Regions from separate parts of the Cellvibrio chitinivorans genome, predicted to be linked through region 1. Evidence: predicted binding sites of a transcription regulator. Region 1 holds the regulator's gene; the other holds the start of a gene.
The links. The regulator FliA, encoded in region 1, starts transcription of late flagellar genes. The targets are predictions, from matches to a motif close to TAAAGTTATNNNNNNNNCGGCCGATANCC.

Region 1 (11,235 bases):
TTTTGCCGCGCCTTATTGTGACCATCATTACCTTGATGATGGCCGGGCCTTGGTTGCTCACCAAATTTATGGATTTGTTTGATCAACTCTATTCGGCCGTTCCCTCCCTGATCGGCTAGGCATTGCGATGCAAGAATTAATCATCACTGAAGAACAGTTGTCGCAATTTATCGGCCAGTACCTCTGGCCTTTATTGCGTATCAGTGCATTTTATTTTGCTGTTCCGGTGATTGGTGCGCGTACGGTTCCAGCGCGCATTCGTATTGTTCTCACGCTCTATACTGCCATCATGATCGCCCCGGTATTGCCTCCTGCACCTATTGTGTCGTTTTTATCGGCACAGGGTTTTATGATGATTATTCAAGAGGTGCTGATCGGCCTTGCACTGGGTTTTGCCATGCAAGTGGTTATGCATGTGTTTGTGTTGGCAGGGCAATTTATCGCGATGAAAATGGGCTTGGGTTTTGCCGCGATGAACGATCCTTCCAGCGGTGTGAGTGTGACGGTGTTGTCGCAATTTTATTTGCTGTTATCCACGCTCTTATTTCTAAGCAGCAACGGTCATTTGGTTGTTTTGCAATTAATGATCGATAGTTTTACCACTTTTCCCATCGGCGGTGTTGGCATGAACACTGCGCACTTTATGACGATTGTTGAAATGGGGTCATGGTTATTTAGTGCTGCGCTCCTGATAACCTTGCCGCTGTTTACCTCGTTGATGATTGTGAATATGTCGTTTGGTGTGATGAGCCGTTCCGCGCCGCAAATGAACGTATTTACTGTTGGTTTTCCGATTACGCTGCTTCTTGGTTTTATCCTCATGTGGTTTACCTTTGCCAACTTCCTGCCCATCTATTTTGAAATTATGGATGAAGGCATAGGTGTGCTGCGTACTTTGGCCTTAACTCCCTAGGTGTTGCTATGGCTGAAGATGACGACAGCAGTCAGGAAAAAACGGAAGAGGCCAGTGCGCGAAAGATCGAGAAAGCGCGCGAAGAAGGCCAGGTTCCCCGATCCCGCGAATTAACTACCACCGCCATTCTGTTGTTGGCGTCGGTCGGCATTTATATGTTTGCCGAATTTACCGGCAAAAAATTAATCGGTTTGACCCGCGAAAGTTTTATCCTCAATCGCGCTGCGATTTTTGACCCCAATGCGATGATTGCCCATTTCGTTAGTGCTATTTACGACGGCTTGATCAGTATCACGCCGCTGATGCTGATGCTAGTAGTTGCATCGATTGTCGGGCCTATTGCCTTGGGCGGCTGGAACATGAGCGCCAAGGCGATGGAGCCAAAACTGAGCCGCATGGACCCGCTTGCTGGCCTTAAACGCATGTTTTCGGTGAAGTCGTTGATCGAATTGTTAAAAGCCTTGGGCAAGGTGCTGATTATTCTTGGCGCGACTATTTGGCTATTAAAATTTTACGCGCAGGACATGTTTCGCTTAGTGGATGAAAGTGTCGGCAATGCGATCATTCACTCGCTGGAAATTTCAATTCTCGCCACTATCGCACTCTCGGCAACCACCATTGTGATTGCCGCGATTGATGTGCCGTTGCAAATTTTTGAGTACAACAAAAAATTAAAAATGTCGCGGCAAGATCAAAAAGACGAAGCCAAAGATACTGATGGTAAACCCGAAGTCAAAGGGCGCATCCGCCAGTTACAACGCGAAATGGCGCAGCGCCGCATGATGTCAAACGTGCCGCAGGCCGATGTGGTCATCACCAACCCGGAACACTTTTCTGTTGCACTCAAGTACGACCCGGAAACTATGGATACACCGCTAATGATCGCCAAAGGCGGCGATCATACCGCGCTAAAAATCCGCGAAATCGCCGGTGCCCATAAAATCGAAATCATTCAATCGCCTGTTCTCGCTCGTGCGATTTACTACACCACGGAAGTGGATCAAGAAATTCCATCCGGCTTGTATTTAGCCGTCGCCCAAATTCTGGCCTATGTATTTCAATTGCGTAATTTCCGCAAAGGGAAGGGCGACAAACCGGTTTATCCGCGCAACATTAACGTGCCGCGCGACCTTCGTTATAACGCTTCTGGTAAGGTGGATTAACAATCACCACGGCGCGTTTTTGATTAAAAATAAAACAACAATTAACTCTTTTATCGCACTGGTTTAAATCGGTACACTTCTTGCGATAACACGGAAAAATGATCTGACCGTCAAGAATCCGTGCTTATGGCCTTACCGACTTTTAATCAACTCAACAACTTCAACGGCAAAGCTGCGCTTGGTTCCTTAAGGGGGGTGGGGCGCGGGAATCTGGGGATTCCTATTCTGCTGTTGATGCTGTTGGCCATGATCATCCTGCCGATTCCGGCGCTGCTGCTCGACATGTTTTTTACCTTCAACATCGCACTGGCACTGGTGGTTTTGCTGGTGTCTGTCTATGCCATGCGCCCGCTGGATTTTGCTGCTTTTCCGACAATTTTGCTGGTCGCAACCTTGCTGCGCTTGGGCTTGAACGTGGCATCAACCCGCGTGGTGTTGCTTGAAGGGCATGAGGGGGGCGATGCGGCAGGTAAGGTTATTGAGGCGTTCGGTCATGTTGTGATCGGCGGCAATTTGGCGGTGGGGATTGTGGTGTTCATTATTTTGATGATCATCAACTTCGTGGTAGTTACCAAAGGTGCTGGCCGTATTTCGGAAGTGAGCGCGCGTTTTACCTTGGATGCAATGCCCGGTAAACAAATGGCGATTGATGCGGACTTGAACGCAGGTTTGATCGATCAGGATCAAGCGCGCACACGCCGTCAAGAAGTGTCATCCGAAGCGGACTTCTACGGTGCAATGGATGGTGCGAGCAAGTTTGTGAAAGGCGATGCCGTTGCGGGCATCATGATCATGTTTATCAATATCTTTGGCGGTTTTGCGATAGGTATGGTTCAGCATGACTTAACGTTTAGCGATGCGTTTGAAAAGTACACCATCCTGACCATTGGTGATGGTTTGGTCGCGCAGATTCCCGGTTTGTTGTTGTCGGTTGCAGCCGCGATTCTGGTAACTCGCGTTAACAGCTCTGAAGACATGGGCAAGATGGTGGTCGGCCAGATGTTTGGCTCGCCTAAAGCTCTAGCCGTTGCCTCACTCATGCTGATCATCATGGGGCTGGTGCCGGGTATGCCACATATGGCGTTCCTCGGACTGGGGCTGATCTGTGCCGGCCTTGCTTACTATCTCCACTGGCGCAAACAACAGCCTGCGCCGGTTGAAGACAACTCCTTTATTCCCGCCGGAACCCGCGTAGCGGGCGATGCCCAGCCAGCCGCAGGCGGCGCCAATATCGCCCCACAACGTTCAGCACCTGCATTGCCTGCCGGTACACCAGAAGCGCCTGAATTGGGATGGGATGATGTGCAGCCAGTGGATGTAATCGGGCTGGAAGTGGGCTATCGCCTGATTCCGATGGTCGATAAAAATCAGGGCGGCGAGCTGCTCGGCCGAATCAAAGGTGTACGCAAAAAGCTATCTCAGGAAATGGGCTTTTTAATTCCCTCGGTTCACATTCGCGACAATCTGGATTTAAACCCAACCGGCTATCGCCTGAGTTTAATGGGTGTGACTATGGCTGAGGCTGATGTTTACCCCGATCGCGAGTTGGCGATCAACCCGGGGCAGGTGTTCGGCACTCTTGAGGGGATAAAAACCAAAGACCCTGCCTTTGGTCTGGATGCCATCTGGATTAGCCCTAATCAGCGCGAACAGGCGCAAACCCTTGGTTACACGGTGGTTGACCCAAGCACTGTGGTTGCCACTCATCTCAACCAAATTCTGCAGCAACACACCTTTGAATTGCTCGGTCATGAAGACGTGCAAAAGCTGCTCGACATGCTGGCCAAATCCTCGCCCAAATTGGTTGAAGAGCTGGTGCCCAATACCATCAGCATCAATGTGTTGTTAAAAGTCTTGCAGAATTTGTTGCGCGAGCGCGTATCGATTCGCGACATACGCTCCATCGCCGAAGCCTTGGCGGGGACAACCGGAAAGAGTCAAGATCCCGCCGCTTTAACGGCTTTGGCACGGGTGGCACTGTGCCGACAAATCGTCCAAAACATCATTGGAAACGAGCGAAACCTGCCTGTTATCACGCTTGAGCCCAGTTTGGAACAGTTGTTGCTAAACACCGTACAGCAGGCACAAAAAGCTGGCGCTGACGACAGCGCGTTTATTGAGCCTGGCTTGGCAGATCGCTTGCAGCAGTCGCTGATTAACGCAGCGCAAAAGCAGGAGATGTCAGGCAAACCACTGGTATTGCTGGTGGCCGCGCCGCTCAGGCCAATGCTGTCGCGCTTTGTTCGTCACAGTGTTCCTGATATGCGCGTACTGGCTTATACCGAAGTTCCAGATAACAAACAGATCACTATCGATGCCAGCGTTGGCGCCGATAAAAAATAGCCCCAAGGGGTAGGAGTTGAATATGCAAGTCAAACGTTTCGTAGCTGCTGATATGCGCCGTGCGTTGGAATTGGTCCGCCAGGAGTTGGGGCCAGATGCCATTATTCTCTCCAGTAACCGCATTCCTGAAGGCGTTGAATTGCTCACGACTATGGGGTCGGATTACGAACTCAAACAACTGCAAAATCGTCCGTTTGCGGAATCGACTTTTGCCTTGAGTGAACCTCTGCTTAGTGATGGCGATATCTCCCCGCGCGCCTTAAACAACACTCAACCACGCAAAACCCAGCCGGTATTGAGTGTGGCAGCTGATCACTGGAGTGCCAGCCACCCCAATGCGGGCAAGAGCGGCGCGCAATTGGCTGAAGATATTGAAAAAGCTCGCTTGCGTATGATCGCTGCACGCAAAGCTGAGGAATCGGCCAAAGAATTTTTAGTGGGCAAAAATACCGTGGTAAATGCCGGTATTCCACGCAATGCTAGCGCACCTGTTGCACGCCCAATGAAAGGCATGAGCGCAGCAGAAAAATATCCTTTGGTTGATGAAGTTCCCGCCGCAGAACCCATGCTGAGCAAAGAATCAATCTCGTTCAGAGAGGCACTGTTGAACGAGGCGCGTGTGAAAGAAACTCGTTTGCCAGAAAACCGTTTGTCAGAACCCACTGCTATTGAAGGCAAGTCCGCAACTGAAATCGATCAAACCGCGCAGCTCAATGACCTGCAAGCAGAAATAGCCGATATGCGTTTCTTGCTTGAACAACAATTGGATCGTCTGCTGGGGCAGCAATCTGCACCCGTGAATTCCCCTGTGTTGGCCAGTGTTGCGCGCCGCATGGAGCGTTTGAATCTGCCGAAAGAAATCGTTAGCAAAGTGATTGCCTCATGCACCAAGACTAAAACCTTGGCGGAGGCCTGGCCGGATGCGCTGGCAAATCTTGCTCATCAATTACCGGTTGCCGGTGGTGATGTGGTTGAGAAAGGCGGCGTCTTTGCTTTTGTCGGCCCGACTGGTGTTGGTAAGACAACGACTATCGGCAAACTGGCTGCGCGCTATGTATTGCAACACGGCGCTGACAAGGTTGCGCTGATTACCACCGATACCTACCGAATCGCTGCGCACGATCAACTGCGCTCACTGGCGCGTATTCTGCGCGTTCCGGTGCGCGTGGTAGATGAAGTCAATCCACTGGACACTGTGCTGCGCAGTTTGCGCCACTGTTCATTGGTATTGATCGACACCGCTGGTTTCCGCCACGGCGATCCACACTTGAAGGCGCAATTAAAGGCGCTGGCCGATCAGCAAATGGTTAAAACCTATCTGGTGATGTCCTGCAACAGCCAAGCGCAAATGCTCAAGGCATCGGTTCACGCTTATGGCGCAGCGCGTTTGCAGGGCTGCATTCTCACTAAGTTGGACGAAACCGCGAGTATCGGTGAAGCCTTGGGTGTAGCTGCGCAGAGCCGTTTACCAATTGCTTACACCACTGATGGTCAGGATATTCCCAAAAATCTGGATGTCGCGCGTGCGCATCAGCTGGTATCGAAAGCCGTTGCACTGCTCAAAACTAATCCAGCGGTGGCTGTTTCCCAGCCAGAGCAGCAGCAAAAAAGCAGATAAGTACAGGATTTTATTGGTGAAACTGAAATTAGTCGGATGAATTGCTAATCCCTATCTATAATCAGATCACCATTGGTGTGTCGCCCGCTAAAGTGATCAGCATCACAACAGCCCGGCACAACTCAACGACAAGGTTTGGAGTTTTGCGTAGATGAGTCAAGTGCGACCAGTACAGGTGATCGCGGTATCCGGCGGCAAGGGCGGGGTAGGCAAGAGCAATATTTCCGTCAACCTCAGTATTGCGCTAGCAGAGTTGCGCCGTCGCGTTGTACTTCTGGACGCTGACTTGGGCTTGGCGAATGTTGATGTGCTCTTGGGTGTTCGCGCAACTCACACTTTGGCCGATGTTTTGGCGGGTACTCATAGCCTTAACGATGTTCTCGTCACTGGTCCTGCCGGAATGAAAATTGTGCCTGCGTCTTCCGGCGTGCAGCGTATGGCCGAATTGAGTTCAGCTGAGCATGCAGGATTAATTAATGCATTTAATGATTTGTCCGATCAGGTCGACATATTAGTCATTGATACTGCCGCTGGTATTTCCGATACCGTTGTGAGTTTTGTGCGCGCCGCCAATGAAGTGATGATCGTCGTGTGTGATGAGCCATCATCCATCACCGATTCCTACGCGTTGATCAAATTACTCAATAAAGAATACGGCATGCAGCGCTTCCGGGTTGTGGCGAATATGACTCGCACACCGCAAGAAGGCATCAACATGTTTAACAAACTTAATACGGTGTGTGAGCGCTTTTTGGATGTGACCTTGCAGTTTGTGGGGCAGATTCCATTTGATGAAAATGTGCGCAAAGCTGTACAAAAACAAAAGGCGCTACTTGAGTTTGCGCCTTCATCAAAAGCGGCTGTTGCGATACGTGCACTCGCGCAAACAGTTGATAAATGGCCGCTGCCCAATTCGCCTACTGGGCGATTGGAATTTTTTGTTGAGCGTTTGTTGCAGGCAGCGAATGCGCGTTAACCTGCAAATGGTAGTAGGGAAGTGGATATATAAAACACGCTGTACCGCAAGGCTGTTGGGACGCTGCCAGATTATTACTGAAAAGAGGGCGCTCAATGGCCGCAGTCAATGGTTTAGCCATGTACGATAAAAAAACCTTACTTGATGCCCAGATCAATATTGAAGAATACGCTCCCTTAGTTAAGCGTATCGCTTATCACATGATGATGCGTATGCCTGCCAGTGTGCAGGTAGACGATCTGATTCAGGCCGGCATGATCGGCCTTATCGAAGCCTCCCAAAAATATGACGCCTCGCGCGGTGCGAGTTTTGAAACATATGCCGGAATTCGTATTCGCGGTGCGATTGTCGATGAGATGCGCCGCGGTGACTGGGTGCCTCGCTCGGTGCATCGCAATGCGCGCAGAGTAGCTCAAGCGGTTGCGGCAGTTGAAGCGCGCACCGGTCGCGATGCAAGCGATAGCGAAGTCGCCGCTGAGCTGGGGGTTGAACTCGAAGAATATTTTGAAATGCTGCAAGACTCCAACGGCAGCCGTTTATTTAGTTACGAAGAAACCTTTGGTGAAGAAGACAGCAACATCGATGCTTCTGAGCACAGCAGTGCATTTGTCAGCCCGCTCGATGGTATCCAGCGCGATGGTTTAAAACAGGCGTTGGCAAAAGCCATCGCACTTTTACCCGAACGCGAACGCATGGTGCTGGCGCTTTATTATGATCAAGAGCTCAACCTGAAAGAGATCGGTTTGGTGCTTGGGGTAAGTGAATCCCGCGTTAGTCAGATTCACAGTCAGGCGGCGGCGCGTTTACGCCACAAGCTGGCGGATTGGCAAGCGGGCTGAAGCTTGTTCAAATATCAGGCGAATTGGCTGTGATTTCATAGATAACTAGCAAAAACTCTGTATTTACAGGTATTTGGGCTATGATTCGCATTAAAAGTTGAAGATTTGTGTGCCAGCACTGGCCGAAGCTTTAACTCCTACTAGACTATGAGTAAATGAAAATCCCGTCAGGGTGGTGGAGGTTGCGTTGGATAAGAATATGAAGATCTTGATTGTTGATGACTTTTCAACAATGCGACGGATCATTAAAAACTTGCTGCGGGATTTGGGCTTTTCCAATACCCATGAAGCAGATGATGGCGTCACGGCATTACCTATGCTGAAAAGTGGTGATTTCCAGTTTTTGGTAACTGACTGGAATATGCCAGGCATGACCGGAATCGATTTGCTCAAGGCTGTTCGCGCCGATGAAAAGTTGCGCACCTTGCCGGTATTAATGGTGACAGCGGAAGCCAAGCGCGACCAAATCATCGAGGCGGCGCAAGCGGGAGTGAATGGTTATGTGGTTAAACCGTTTACTGCGCAAGCACTGAAGGAAAAAATCGAGAAAATTTTTGATCGCGTCGGTTAATTGTCTTCGATCAAATAATAAATAAGGCGTTGTCATGGCATCTGAACTCCAAACATCCTTCAATGAAGAATTTGTGATCGAACTGAAAGAGTGCGCCAAGCTGCTCACCGAAAAATTACAAAGCGATCAGTTCGAAGAAGCATCAGTGCTAATTCATACCATCACTCAAGCGCGCGACCGTCATATTTTTCAATCTGTCGGGCGTTTAACGCGTGGTTTGCACAATGCAATTGTCAACTTCAATGTCGATGCCGATCTCACTAAAGAACCGCCGAAAATTGCCAATTCGGATATTCACGATGCCTCCAATCGTTTGAATTACGTTATTGAGTTAACGCAAAAAGCCGCTGAAAAAACCATGGATGTGGTTGATGAAGCTGCTCCTATTGCGATGAATCTCGGGCAAGAAGCCAGCAGTTTGCGCACCGAGTGGGCGCGCTTGAAACGCCGTGAAATGACGCCGGATGAATTTCGCCAACTCTATGAACGTATGGATGGTTTTTTAGGGCAAATGGTTACCGGCACCGAACAATTAAGCAAAAACTTGCAAGATATTGTTTTAGAACAAGGCTTTCAGGATTTAACTGGTCAAGTATTAAAGCGCGTGATCGGGTTGATTAATGATGTTGAAAAAGATTTGGTCAGTTTGGTGCGTATTGCCGGTCAGGTTGAAGAAATTGCCGGCCTCGATGTAGATAGTGACATGCTTGAGCACGACAAAGAAATTATGCTCAAACGTAAAACCGAAGCGGAAGGCCCGCAAATTAATAAAGAGCGCGCAGATGTGGTATCAGGCCAGGATGATGTTGACGATTTATTGTCGAGTCTGGGCTTTTAATTACGATAATTTTTAATATCTGCGTGACACGCGAGGTAAAGTTGAATGAGTTTTGGTGATGACGAGGATATTCTCCAGGATTTTCTGGTAGAGGCGGGAGAAATCCTTGAGCGCCTGAGCCAGCAATTGGTTGATTTGGAGCAACGTCCTGAAGACAAAGACCTGTTGAATGCGATCTTTCGCGGCTTTCATACCGTTAAAGGCGGTGCAGGTTTTTTGGCACTAACACCCATGGTCGAATGCTGCCATTTGACTGAAAACTTATTTGATATTTTGCGCAATGGCAAACGTGCCGTTACATCGGAATTGATGGACGTTGTGCTTGAAGCGTTGGATATGGTTAACCAGCAGTTTGAATTGGTTTCCCAGCGCGAAGAATTACCTCCGGTTGACCCATCGCTGATCGCCGCTTTGGAACGCTTGGTTTCCTGTGCAGATTTGAATGAAGCGGATGAGCCAGAAAATATTGAAATCGAGGTGCCTGCTGTATCTGCTGTTTCGGAAACTGCGCCAGTTGCAGAAACTCCCAGTGGAGATATTACCGACGAAGAATTCGAACAATTGTTGGATGCAATCGCCGGTAAGCCCGCATCAGCCAATGAGTCCATTGCTACGGATACTCCAATAACATCTTCGGGGAATGATGACATCACCGATGATGAATTTGATGCGCTTCTGGATCAATTACACGGTAAAGGCAAAGGGCCGGGCACCGCAGCTCCTATAGTTAGCAATGCTCCATCGCATACTACAAATTCAGCTTCTGCTTCTGGCCGTGACGAAATTACTGACGATGAATTTGAAGCATTGCTCGATCAGCTTCATGGTAAGGGCAAAGGCCCTGGGCCAAGTGCAGCTCCAGCTGTATCTGCGCCTACAGCAACATCTTCATCAATACCTGCACCAACCGCGGCGAGCGCAGGTGGCGACTTAATTAGCGATGATGAATTTGATGCGTTGCTCGATCAGTTGCACGGCAAAGGTAAAGGGCCGGGCGCGACTCTAGCATCAACATCAGCACCTGCAATTAAACCCGCAGAAATAAAAACTCCTGAGGTAAAGCCATCAGAGATTAAAGCAGCGAAATCAGAAACCGCTGCCGTAAAACCCGCAGCACCAAAACCTGCAGTAGCGACACCGGCGAAAAAAATCGAATCGCCTAAGGCTGCCGCAGCACCAGCGGCTGCCTCGAACAATGACAAAGAAGCGCCGCAAGTTGAAACAACTGTGCGGGTAGATACCCAGCGCCTCGATGACATTATGAATATGGTTGGTGAGCTGGTATTGGTGCGCAATCGTTTAGTGCGTTTGGGTAATGCTTCAACCAATGAAGCTTTGGTAAAAGCTGTTGCCAATCTCGATGTGGTTACCGCAGATTTGCAAACATCGGTAATGAAAACCCGCATGCAGCCGATCAAAAAAGTCTTTGGTCGTTTCCCGCGTGTTGTTCGCGACCTTGCGCGTAATCTACGCAAAGAAATTAATTTGGAATTGGTGGGTGAAGAAACAGATTTGGATAAAAATCTGGTTGAAGCACTTGCCGATCCTTTAGTGCATTTGGTGCGCAACTCGGTCGATCACGGCATCGAATTTCCTGAGATCCGCGAGGCTAATGGCAAATCGCGTGTAGGCCAGGTTGTGCTGTCTGCTGAACAAGAGGGTGATCATATCCTTCTGTCAATTAGCGACGATGGCGCCGGTATGGATCCGGTAAAGCTGCGTAATATTGCAGTTGAGAAAGGTCTGTTCGATGAAGATACCGCCAATCGATTATCCGATACCGAAGCATACAATTTAATTTTTGCGCCTGGTTTTTCAACGAAAAAAGAAATTTCCGATGTGTCTGGCCGCGGTGTAGGCATGGATGTGGTGAAAACTAAAATCACCCAATTAAACGGCACCGTAGAAATCAAATCGGAATTGGGTAAGGGCACGCGTTTTATTATTAAAGTGCCGCTCACCCTAGCTATTATG
Region 2 (11,235 bases), 210 kb from region 1:
ATGGCAAAACCCAGCACCCCAAAAAGGACGAAAGTGCCAAACCGGCCTGCTTTGGACTTTTTAGCCAGATCCCACACAATGAAAAACATAAAAATAATTAATCCGCCGCCGCAGATATACATGGCCCAGGTTTCAAATTGTTCGAGATCCATAGTCGATTTAGCCTGATAAAAATGTAAGACAAGAGTGGAAAAGATGAATTGGGCGGCATTCTAGCGAAAAAAGCAGTGAAAAAAAGCAAAATACCACAGCCCTAAGGATTCAATTAACAGCTATAAAGACTCAATCAATTGAGGCACCACCTCAAACAGATCGCCTACCAAACCATAATCCGCCGCTTGAAAAATTGGCGCATAGGGGTCTTTGTTGATGGCGACGACTACGCGCGAATCGCGCATCCCTGCCAGATGCTGTACTGCGCCCGATACCCCCACTGCGATATACAAATCAGGCGCAACCACTTTGCCAGTCTGTCCGACTTGCATATCACTTGGGATAAAACCGGCATCAACCGCTGCACGCGAGGCACCAACTCCGGCTCCCAGCTTATCCGCCAATTGATGAAGCAAGCAGACGCCCTCACCCGTTTGCAAACCTCCACCGCCCGCCACCACTATGCGCGCCGAGGTCAATTCTGGCCGCTCTGATACCAGTGGTTGCCGGCGAATTAATCGGCTCGATGGCTCGGCCTCGGGAACCGCTACTGCAACAACCGGTGCAGCTGCAGACACACCAGCATCCAACTGCACCGCATCAAACGCGCTGGCACGAATGCTTAGCAGATTGATGGACTGATTCGACTGTACCCGCTCAAGCGCACTGCCGGCATAAATCGGGCGAGTAAAGCTATTGGCGGATTCGATTGCGATCACATCGGTTATGGGCTGGATATCCAACAGCGCCGCTACCGACGGCAGCAGATTCCGCCCAAACGAGGAGGCACCAACAACGACATAAGCATAATCACGCGCTACGTTAGCCAGCCAAGGCGCCAGCGTTTCTGTGTGCTCGCAACTCTCAGCTTGCGCAACCAATACTTTCCGAATGCCCGGAATACGCGCCGCAGCACCAATCACGTCAGCAGAGTTTTGCCCGACGACCAGCAGATCTATCGCCAAGGACTTAAACTCGCGCAAGTGTTCAACCGCGCCCATGACCTTGAAGTTGATCGAGCTAAAACCATTGGTGCCCTGCTCGATCAAAACCAACACGGCCGCGTCAAATTGCGATTTGTTTATCTGCGTCATATCACCTTGGCCTCCTGCCGTAGTTTTTCGACCAATTCAGCCGCCGTCGCCACCTTTACCAGTTGCTGGCGCGAGTTAGGCACCTCAATGGAAATTACATTCAAGCGCGGCTGTAAATCCAAACCCAGTGTTGCAGCTGGGATGTGACTTAAAGGCTTTTGCTGCGCCTTGATCAGATTCATCACGGTTGGAGAACGAGGGCTATTGAGGCGCAACCCCGTGGTGATAACAGTGGGCAATTTGAGCGCCAGCGTCTGCACAAAACCATTTGCCTCGCTAGTTGCCCAGACTTCATCACCTTGATATTCGAGATGGGAAACAAACGTGCCTTGAGGATAGCCACAGAGTGCAGCCAACATTTGACCAGTTTGGGCGTGGTCGCCATCTGCCGATTGCTGCCCGAGCAGAATCAACTGCGGTTGCTCTTGCCGGATGATTTCGCGCAAAACCTTGGCAACCGCCAGGGGTTCAAGTGAAGCTTCCGTTTCGATATGCAGCGCACGATCAGCTCCCATTGCAAGTGCGCGGCGCAGCGGCTCCTGCACGGCCAGCGTACCGATACTGACCACCAGCACCTCGGTCGCAAGCCCCTGCTCCTTCAGGCGGATAGCCTCTTCGAGCGCCTGTTCGCAAAATGGGTTAATCACCATTTTGGCGTTGGCGATATCCATTCCACTGCCATCCGCCAAAGGGCGCACACGGACGTCAGGATCTACCACACGTTTTATTGCCACTAACACTTTCACTGCGCATTCCTTGTCATACAAACTCAAGGTTGAGTTATTACTTAAACCAAATACAGCCAATCGGCCAGAAGGCACCATTCAAACACATTCACTGGATATTCACTAAATGGTCTCTATCAATCGTCAATCATTTTGGGCGAGAGCCGCTAAAATGGCGCGCAAAATAACCATCCAGCGCCCATTCAGCTTATGTACGGCAAGATTTGCTTTGCGTACACTGCCAACCTCTTTTTTAACCCGTTTTTACTATCGAGATTGTTTATCGGACTGTTTATGCGCACGACTAAAATTCTTTCTATCGCGGTTATCTGCCTGTTCCTTTCTGCTTGCGTGTCATCACTTCTGATCGGCAACCAGCTGCAAAGTAAATTGATGTGGTCTTTTCTTAAACCACTGGTTGGCTTTGACCCAAACGAAGTAAACCTGTTTGAAACGCCAATGGTGAAAGACCGCATGACATCGCTGCTGGGCGACAAATACGAACCCACAATGAAGCTGTTACGCACCGCACAAGAAATCCAACAGGAAGGCGCACTGTTTTACGTGGCGTCACGTTATGCGCCCGCTCAAGTGCAAACCATTACCGATAAAGCCGCGATGGTGTGGAACGCAGATACCAACCAAATGGCGGTTATGCTGATTAAAGATGGAGTGCCGAATATTGTCTCGGAGCAGGTAGAAGGCGCCAAAGAAAAAATCATTCCAACTCTGCCGACAGAACTGCAAACCGCTTACGACCAAGCGCAAGCCGCCAGTGCAGTGATCAATGAAAAGAAAAAGGCATTAGAAGATGCACAAAAAATTATCGATAACCCAATTGATGCGGTAACGGATACCGTCAATAAAAAAGTCGATGCAGAACAACTTGAACTGGAAGAAGCATTAAAGAAAGAAGCTGAGCAATTGAATAACCCTGCGCCATAACCCTGTTCACGGTTCCATCGCCACAAGCGCGGCATTTTTAGGCAAGCTTAATCAGAAACAAGGATGTTTCTTCGCACGAAGATAACCGCTTAACCGTAACCCCGTTTGTTCGCCAAGTACTCCTCCGCCAACGCAAAATCTTCCGGCGTATCTATATCCAAACTATCCATTTGCGACATCAAATACGGCACTTCGTGAGTGCGCGGAATCATCTGCTCACGCATAAATTCCTCAACCTTAAAAATCGAAATAGCGTTATTAGGCATATAGAGCGAGGGTAAATCCTGCCTGCGCATATAGGACGAATGCGCACCTGTCACCGGCGTCAAATATTCACCGCCGCCAACATAAGCTTTGATCAGCTGATTATTAATTTCGTAAACACTGATTAACCCACGGCAGGTTGGAAAATCATGGAACTCGGCCAGAGCCTCGCGAATGTGAACCGCCGTTCGCAAAGGTGATGTGGGAGGAAGCAGGATAATAATGTCTTTTTCAGCAGCTTTAATGCGATGGATAAATTCCGTCACCACATCATCGATGGGGGTGTCATCAAGCGCCAGATGCGGGTCGCGCTTGAACTTTTCTGCTCCGTAATAATGAGCAACCGAGAGGGTTTGATCGTCGTCGGATGACACATAAACACTATCGATCACTTCCGATTTAAGCGCCGCGTTGATCGTATAAACCAACATAGGCACATCGCCCAAAGGCGCAATGTTCTTTTGCGGCATGCCTTTGGAGCCACCGCGTGCGGGTATGAGAGCAAAGACTGTAGACATAACCCCTCCAACATCCTAACGAACGTGAATGGTATAGCTAAGCTTAAAAAATAGTCTTTGTATGTGGGATTTGCCACCTAAGCCTGCGTCATTTATTTCATCAAATGCAGGTTCAGGTGGCTGAATTGGATTAGCTATTAGATGAGGTGAACGGCAAGCGATCCGTAATGCCATCAAGGAAGTCGCCCGTGCTATTCAGCGAACGCACTATGGTTTCCATTGCGCTGAATTGCGCCATCAATCGGGCACGATAGGCTTCACTGCGGCGAGTTAATGCGTCCTCATCGTTTTCGACACGCTCAATGTCTTTGGTAATAGTTGCTTCACGCGCTGAAATCAGGCCGGATGTTTTCAGGAATTCGTTCACCAAACTGCTCATGGAACCAGCAAAACCGCGAGTAAACGTCAGTGTTGCAGTCGTAGCACCTGGCTCAACTGTCATGCTTAAGCCTTCAGCTTTGGAGCCAATCGCAGGCAAGAGAATATTGCCGGAACCGAAAGCTTCTACACCATCGACAGTACCGGCGACATCTGTTCCAGAGGAAACTGTCACACCGTTGCCGAAGCCCATGTCGGCCGACATATCGGCGCTAACACTGGAAAAGCCGACTGTACTGGATGCTCCATAAGAAGCAGATGTAAACACGAGTTTGCCACCCTCAAATGCAACATTCACAGTTGCACTAGCAGCTTTAAAATTCGAGTCCAAATTAATCAAACTTTGCAGTTCAGTCGCTAATTCAGCACCGGAACCATAGGCTTTATCAGGCAAGCTGATGGTATTGGAGGTAACCCCGTTTAACTGGAAAATAAAACTGTAGTCTTTGCCTCCGGTTCCAATACCTGCCATATCGACTGGTTCATTTGCAGTCATGGTGCCTTTGGAGGGCTGCTGAGTAATCACTACCTCATAAGAACCCGGCTGGCTGCGAGCGGTGTATTTGGACACACTAATATCAGCTGACGAAGACGATGCTTTAGGTACAAACAGATCACGCACCATCTCAAAGTTATTGTCGATAGCTGCACGGAAGCCCCAATTGTCTTCTTCATGAATGCTCAAAGAACCATCCAACTCAGTACGAATTCCCACGTTGGATAAGCTGGTAAACCCTTCGGTTAAACCGGGAATATTGGATGTAAGAACGTTGCGAATCCCCTGCATCAAGTTTTTCGCCAGCGGATCTTTGTTCAAGCTGCCGTAGTCATCGAGTTCTTTATTAAAATCAGTTAGTAGTTTTACTTCGTCGAGAAAGGTGTTGTAAGCAGTAACGAAATCACGAATAGTTTGCTCGGCGGTGGATTTGTCTTCTGATATGGTCACGCTCACTGTTTCAGTGGTGGATGCGCCAAAAAGGTCGAACTCCATACCTTCAACAATATCGGTGATATGGTTTGATTCACGGCTAACCAACAAACCATTAATACGCACCTTGGCATCCAAACCTTCTTGCAGTTGCTCCATACCACCAGAGCTTCCATTGAAAGCGAAATTCGATAAGCCGGGGCTACCGGCATCTTCGGTTACGCTAATTTCGATCTCGTTTTTGGCGCCAGTGCTGGATGTCATCAGTAATTTGAACTTACCGCCATCGCTAACGATGCTGGCAGTAACACCCAAATCAGCCGCATTGATCGCATCACGCAAACCGCTTAGTGAGTTGTTGGTGTCATCGATAATGATTTCACCGCCAGTCTTGCTTGAATCAACATTGAATGTGCCCCCATCCCAATCACCCAAACGGATAGTTAAGGTGCCTTTGCCAATTGGGCTACTCATAGAGTCATATTCAACAGAGGAGCTTAGCGACTGAGCTTGGGCGATTTGTTCAATTTTGAGTTGATAAGTACCCGCTGCGGCTTTGGAGTCCAGCTTGGTGATGCCTATTAACTTGGTATCAGGAACAGATAATGATTTGGCATTAAAGGTATCAGCACTACCTAAAGCAGCAGCCGCTGTTTCAAGCTTTGCCAAGGAGCTACGCAGTAAGCCGTAATCAGAGATTTGGGTTTCTAATAAGGTTTTTTTAGCGTCGAGGCGTTGAGATTGCACCATGGTGCTGGCTTCAGTGAGCTGATCGGCCAACTTATTGCTGTCAATACCAGAGCCAGTTCCCAAGGAACTGATAATGCTTGAGCCAATCGACCCATTCGTATTAGTAGCGCTGGTTACTGCCATAGATACCTCCAAACACCCAATTTGCCGCTTGCCGGTTTTCAACCTCATAGGGTTAGCGGCAAACAATGGGTAAACTTTAGCCGGTTTTGCCGCTTTTTTTGAGATTGACGCCGTTTAACCTAGGTAGAGCACAAAGCGCGCCAATTGGGTAAGCCAATCAATTTAAATCCCTCCTAACCTCCCTTTGCCAAAGGGAGGAACGAACTCCCCTTTGCTCCCCCTGTTCTGCTAATAGAGAGGAACTAACTCCCCTCTTTGAAAAAGAGGGGCTGGGGGAGATTAAAAACCCTCTTTTATTTAGCCAACTGCACTATCGGCAAAGTAAAAAAGAAGCGGCTGCCTTTGCCCAGTATTGAGCTGTAGTCAATGCTGCCGCCCATCCGCTCAATAATCACTTTGGTGATACTCAACCCCAAGCCGGTGCCATCACGGCGGCGGGTATCCGACGAATCCACTTGCGCGAAACGCTGGAAAATACGCGCGCGGAAATTCTCGGCGATACCCTGCCCTTCGTCGATAACCGTGATAGTCAAGGAGTGCTCATCGCACCGCATTTCTATTCTTACGACACCATCCAGATAGGAAAATTTGATGGCGTTGGAGATTAGGTTCGCCATAACCTGCAAAAAGCGGTCGGGGTCGATATTTGCCACCGCCTGCATCGTCGCCTCAGTTGGCACCTCAAGTTGCAGTTTTACGCCGTAGCGATCAGCGTATCCATGATTCTGCTCAATCGATTGTTGCACTAGCGGATAAACCACACTCTGGCGCAGATTGAGCTGCACTTTGCCGAACTCCAGTTTGTCCACATCGAGAATATCGTTCACCAAGCGCGCCAACCGATCCACATTGGTATTGGCAATCACCAGCAAATCGCGGATCTTATCGGCCATTTCACCCAGGCTTCCACTAAGAACGATGCTGAGTGCGCCCTTAATCGACGTCAGAGGTGTGCGTAACTCATGGCTTACAGTGGAGATAAACTCACCTTTTAATCGCTCGACTCTCCGCTTCGCAGAGGCATCATGAATAATAAATGTGAAGAGCTTTCGCTCTTGAATATCGACCGGGCTTACACTCATCTCGATTTCCAAATCATTGCCATCGCTGCAACGCCCCAGCATTTCGCGCACATTGGCAGTCGCCAAATGTTCAGAATACTCATTCAGACTGTGGCGTAACGCGGGTACCAAATCAGCGATATTCAAGCTAAACAGCTGCTCAAGCGGATACTTGAATAAACTGGCCGCCGCTGGATTAGCCTGTTGAATCGCCCCCTGCTCATCCGCCACCAAAATCGATTCCACCGCATTTTCCAAAATCGCGGCCAGCTCTTTGGTGCGCTGTTCAACCAAATTGCTGATGTGCTGCGTGCGCCCGCTAATCAGCAATAAAAACCCACCCAACAAGCTACAAAACAACAAACCACCGGCCAATACAAACCAGGATTGCAAACTCACATGTTCCGTAAGGAATTTTTCAGTCGGACCAATACTGATCAATAGCTGTCGGCCACCCACCAGAATCTCTTTGGTAAAAATCAGTTCGCGTGCATAGGCTGGGATTGGCTGCTCTTCACCACGATAGAAAATAATCGGCTTACCTTCGGTGATATCAACAATACGCAGCTGGTAATCACCCGATGAATAGGTACTACGCACCACCTCGACCAACTCGTCAGTGCGCACAATTGCCGCAGCAAAACCTACCAAGAGGTCACGCCGCTCCAGCACACTGTTGGTCATGTAGCGGTTTTTATAGACGGGGCAAAACATCACCACACCCGGCGTCAGCTTTTCTTCCTGCAGCAGATGCAATGGGCGCGTCATAGCAAAATGGCCTGTATCGCGCGCACGGGCGGCAGCTTCTTCCCGCGTGGCATCAGAAAAAACATTAAACCCGAGAATGGTTGCATTCTTCTGCCAGGGTTCTACATAGGTAATGGAAAGATACTCGGCGCGCTCTGGCGCAACAATAAAATCGCCCGCTGCATTTTTTTCTTTGATCGAAAAACTTCCCGAACTTTCTGCACGGATTTTGGCTTCATAAGCCGCGCGATCCGCATGAAAAACCCGCTGATTCCACGACAATCCCGCAATACCCTGCTTTTTGATGATCACCTCATTCACATAATGCGAGAACTCGGCACGTGTTACCTCTTCCGAAGCGACAAATAACCCACGCAGAGTCGATAAAGTGTAATCCACCGACGACAAATTATTATCAATCGCCCCCGCCACCAAACCGGCCTGCTCTTCAAACTGCCGGTTTAACTTTCGCTGTTCATTGTTGCTAGACATAACAAACACAACAACCACAATCAGGCTACTCACAATCAATGGCACACCAACCGTAAGGCGGCGGCCTCGCCATAAATGGCGCGGCCTGGCAAAAATTACACACATAAGCGGTGTTGCAATCAGCACACCTATGGCATCGCCAATCCACCAGGTCCACCAGCTGTACAGCATTTGTTTGAGCGGGATAATTCCATTGGCATAAAGCACTATCACACCAATAGTCGCGCTTAAACTGGTCGCAACTGGCCCGCCCAGAATGAAAAACGCAAAAATTTGTCGCTCATCCGTCAGGCTATTCGGGAAGCCAACAAAGCGGCGGATTAACAAGGCGCCAACAACACCCGCCAAGGTACTGGCGCAGGCGATTTCCATTGCTACAAGAATTGATTGAAATGTAATCGTCGGAGCTGGGTTGATAGAAATGTTGAGCAGTGTCGAGCCAAGAAAAACGCCAATCGACATGGGTAAACCCCATATCAATAACGCACCCAAGGCGACACCCATAGGAAGAAATAAACCCGAGACAAACCCCGGTGGAATCGCCAGCAATAGCGACAATCGCCCAGCCACTAGATAGGCGAGAGCCAATAAAACTATTCGCAGTGCAATAACCGTTGCTGGTGGATGAGAAAATTTATCGGGCAAACCAGTAACCATGCAGCGCTCTCGATGTTTGATATGCGTAAAGCACACTCAAATCACTTAATTAGATGTATTTATAGACTAGCCGAGAGAAACCGATAGCACCGAAAAAAATAAAAAAACCGCAGACAGAGCTGCGGTTTTTAATCCCTCCCCCGCCTCCCTTTTTCAAAGGGAGGAGCTTTGAACTCCCCTTCGTTTCAAGAGGAGCTTTGGACTCCCCTTCGACTTAATTTAAGAAGAGCCTTAAATTCCTCTTCTTAATTCGAAGGAGCGTTGAACTCCACTCTTTATTAAAGAGACGCTTTTAGCTCCCCTCTTTTTAAAGAGGGGCTGGGGGAGATTTATTTACCTTATCTCAACAATTGCAACACTTGCTCTGGGCGCGCATTTGACTGTGCGAGCATCGCTTGCGCTGCTTGTTGCAACACTTGCGCGCGGCTTAATGCAGCGGTTTCAGCAGCAAAGTCGGCATCGGTAATGCGCGAGCGAGAAGCTGAAGTTTTTTCTGAAACGTTAGCAAGGTTGGACATGGTGAAATCCAAACGGTTGTTCACCGCACCCAAGTCTGCACGTGTGGCGTTTACCTGCTCCAGTGCTTTATCAACGATGCTGATTGCACGTTGCGCACCTTCGTAGGTGTCGATCTTAATACTGGCTACGCTGCCAACACCTTCGGTGGCGTTGCGTTCTTGAAAGCCGGTAATGGCCAAAACATCAGCAACGGTAGCAGTATCACCGTACTTAATAGAAATCTCTTCACCGTTAGCAGAGCGTAAAGCGATTTGCCCAGTTCCTCCCGCAAACGCAACCACACCGGTTTCATTGGAAGATAGATTTATTACACGAACAGTTTCAGCCAAAGTAGTGGCCGCCGTACCGGTACCGGTGATTTTACCAATCTGGATACCGTTAATAATTAAATCACCTTCTTGCAATACATTTGAGGATGTACCAACCGCGGTGCCAAGCAAGTTTCCATCAGCATCTTGTACATCAATACCTATCGCAGCTAACTCAGCAGCAGATGCGGTACCTGCTTGAATAGTCACACCACGCTCTTCAGCACTTTCATCGTTAAATACAAGTGAAAAATTGGTATCAACAGCTGTGGTTACGCCAGCACCGGATGCCCCACCAGCGGTAGAAGAATCTGTTACTCGAATTGCAGTTCCGCCTGGCGCGGTCAGCACCAACTTGCCGCTATCGGTTAAGGTTGCTTCCACAGCGGTTTCAGCATTAATTTTGGCAACTAACTCTTTCATGTCGTTAGTGCCAGTCAGAGTATAGGTTTGCTGTAAACCATCACCGTCAGTATATGAAATTGTCAAAGTCTCGGACGGTGAACGCAACACACCCGACCCAGCACCAGCAGCAGTGTATTGAACCAGCGTGGTCACGCTAGCACCCTTACCTTCCAGGTCAGCGTTCCAGATTTTCATAATGTCGTTGACAGTTGTTGTAGCCGCCGCTGGAACAGCACTCAGCTCAACACCGTTTACGATCAGGTCACCATCTGTATCAAGATTGCTCAACGCATCGATATATTCATCTATGGTTGGAGGAGCGGACAAGGTAGCAGACGTCGTCTCTGCCCCAACAATATCCCCCGAAGAACCGCCCATGCTGGTGGTCGAGAAAGAACCGATGGTTACATCCATCACTTCATTCGCTTGCGAACCCACTTGCAGGAAGGTTCCCTTCATGGTGCCGTCGAGCAGTTTTTGGCCGTTGAAGGAGGTGGTTTCAGAGATGCGATCCATCTCTTTTTTCAGTTGCTGTACTTCCGCATCCAATGTTTTGCGGTCGGCATCGTTATAAATGCCGTTCGCAGATTGAATAGAAAGTTCGCGAATGCGTTGCAGCATGTTGGTAACTTCTTGCAAAGCACCTTCTGCGGTTTGTACGAGTGATACACCGTCGTTCGCGTTGCGGATCGCTTGATCCAAGCCGCGAATTTGGGAAGTCATACGGTTTGAAATGGCGAGGCCTGCGGCGTCGTCTTTTGCCGAGTTAATACGTTGGCCAGAAGACAAACGCTCGGTAGCTCTATCAAGCGCATTTCCAGAGTTCAACAATTGGCGCTGTGAATTCAAGGAAGCGACATTGGTGTTAATGATTAAAGGCATAACAAATCTCCTAATGATTGTTCCTGTTCACAGCGATTTATCTGTGACAAGCCGACAGTTGAAGCTCAGAAACATCGACAATCAAAATCGCATGGTCTGTGAGAACTTCGTGGCAAGACTTGTAAGAAATAAAACCAACGGGATTTCTATACGGGTCGCCTAAACGGGTTTTTGCACGGACCGTGCCAAAAAAATTTGCGGCCGAAAAAACGGAGATTTGCAGCAGTAAAAAAGCGCTGAATAAAACGGCAGAACGAGATTAAAAAATGGAGAGAATTAGCTCAGA

Region 2: the regulator FliA is predicted to act here: its motif matches at 5,929-5,957, upstream of fliD (flagellar filament capping protein FliD).

What each region holds. Positions count from the first base shown of each region.
Region 1 covers NZ_JAYKKN010000002.1:568,805-580,039, reverse strand. The annotation lists gene fliQ (flagellar biosynthesis protein FliQ) at 1-119, shown strand, start outside; gene fliR (flagellar biosynthetic protein FliR) at 128-913, shown strand; gene flhB (flagellar biosynthesis protein FlhB) at 922-2,076, shown strand; gene flhA (flagellar biosynthesis protein FlhA) at 2,203-4,419, shown strand; gene flhF (flagellar biosynthesis protein FlhF) at 4,442-6,037, shown strand; gene SPL68_RS09180 (MinD/ParA family protein) at 6,189-7,013, shown strand; gene SPL68_RS09175 (RNA polymerase sigma factor FliA) at 7,109-7,852, shown strand; gene cheY (chemotaxis response regulator CheY) at 8,040-8,423, shown strand; gene SPL68_RS09165 (protein phosphatase CheZ) at 8,458-9,261, shown strand; gene SPL68_RS09160 (chemotaxis protein CheA) at 9,307-11,235, shown strand, end outside.
Region 2 covers NZ_JAYKKN010000002.1:360,656-371,890, reverse strand. The annotation lists gene SPL68_RS08335 (DUF2788 domain-containing protein) at 1-152, opposite strand, end outside; gene SPL68_RS08330 (electron transfer flavoprotein subunit alpha/FixB family protein) at 273-1,247, opposite strand; gene SPL68_RS08325 (electron transfer flavoprotein subunit beta/FixA family protein) at 1,244-1,993, opposite strand; gene SPL68_RS08320 (hypothetical protein) at 2,267-2,917, shown strand; gene SPL68_RS08315 (acylneuraminate cytidylyltransferase family protein) at 3,007-3,699, opposite strand; gene fliD (flagellar filament capping protein FliD) at 3,830-5,878, opposite strand; gene SPL68_RS08305 (CHASE domain-containing protein) at 6,172-8,835, opposite strand; gene SPL68_RS08300 (flagellin N-terminal helical domain-containing protein) at 9,174-10,949, opposite strand.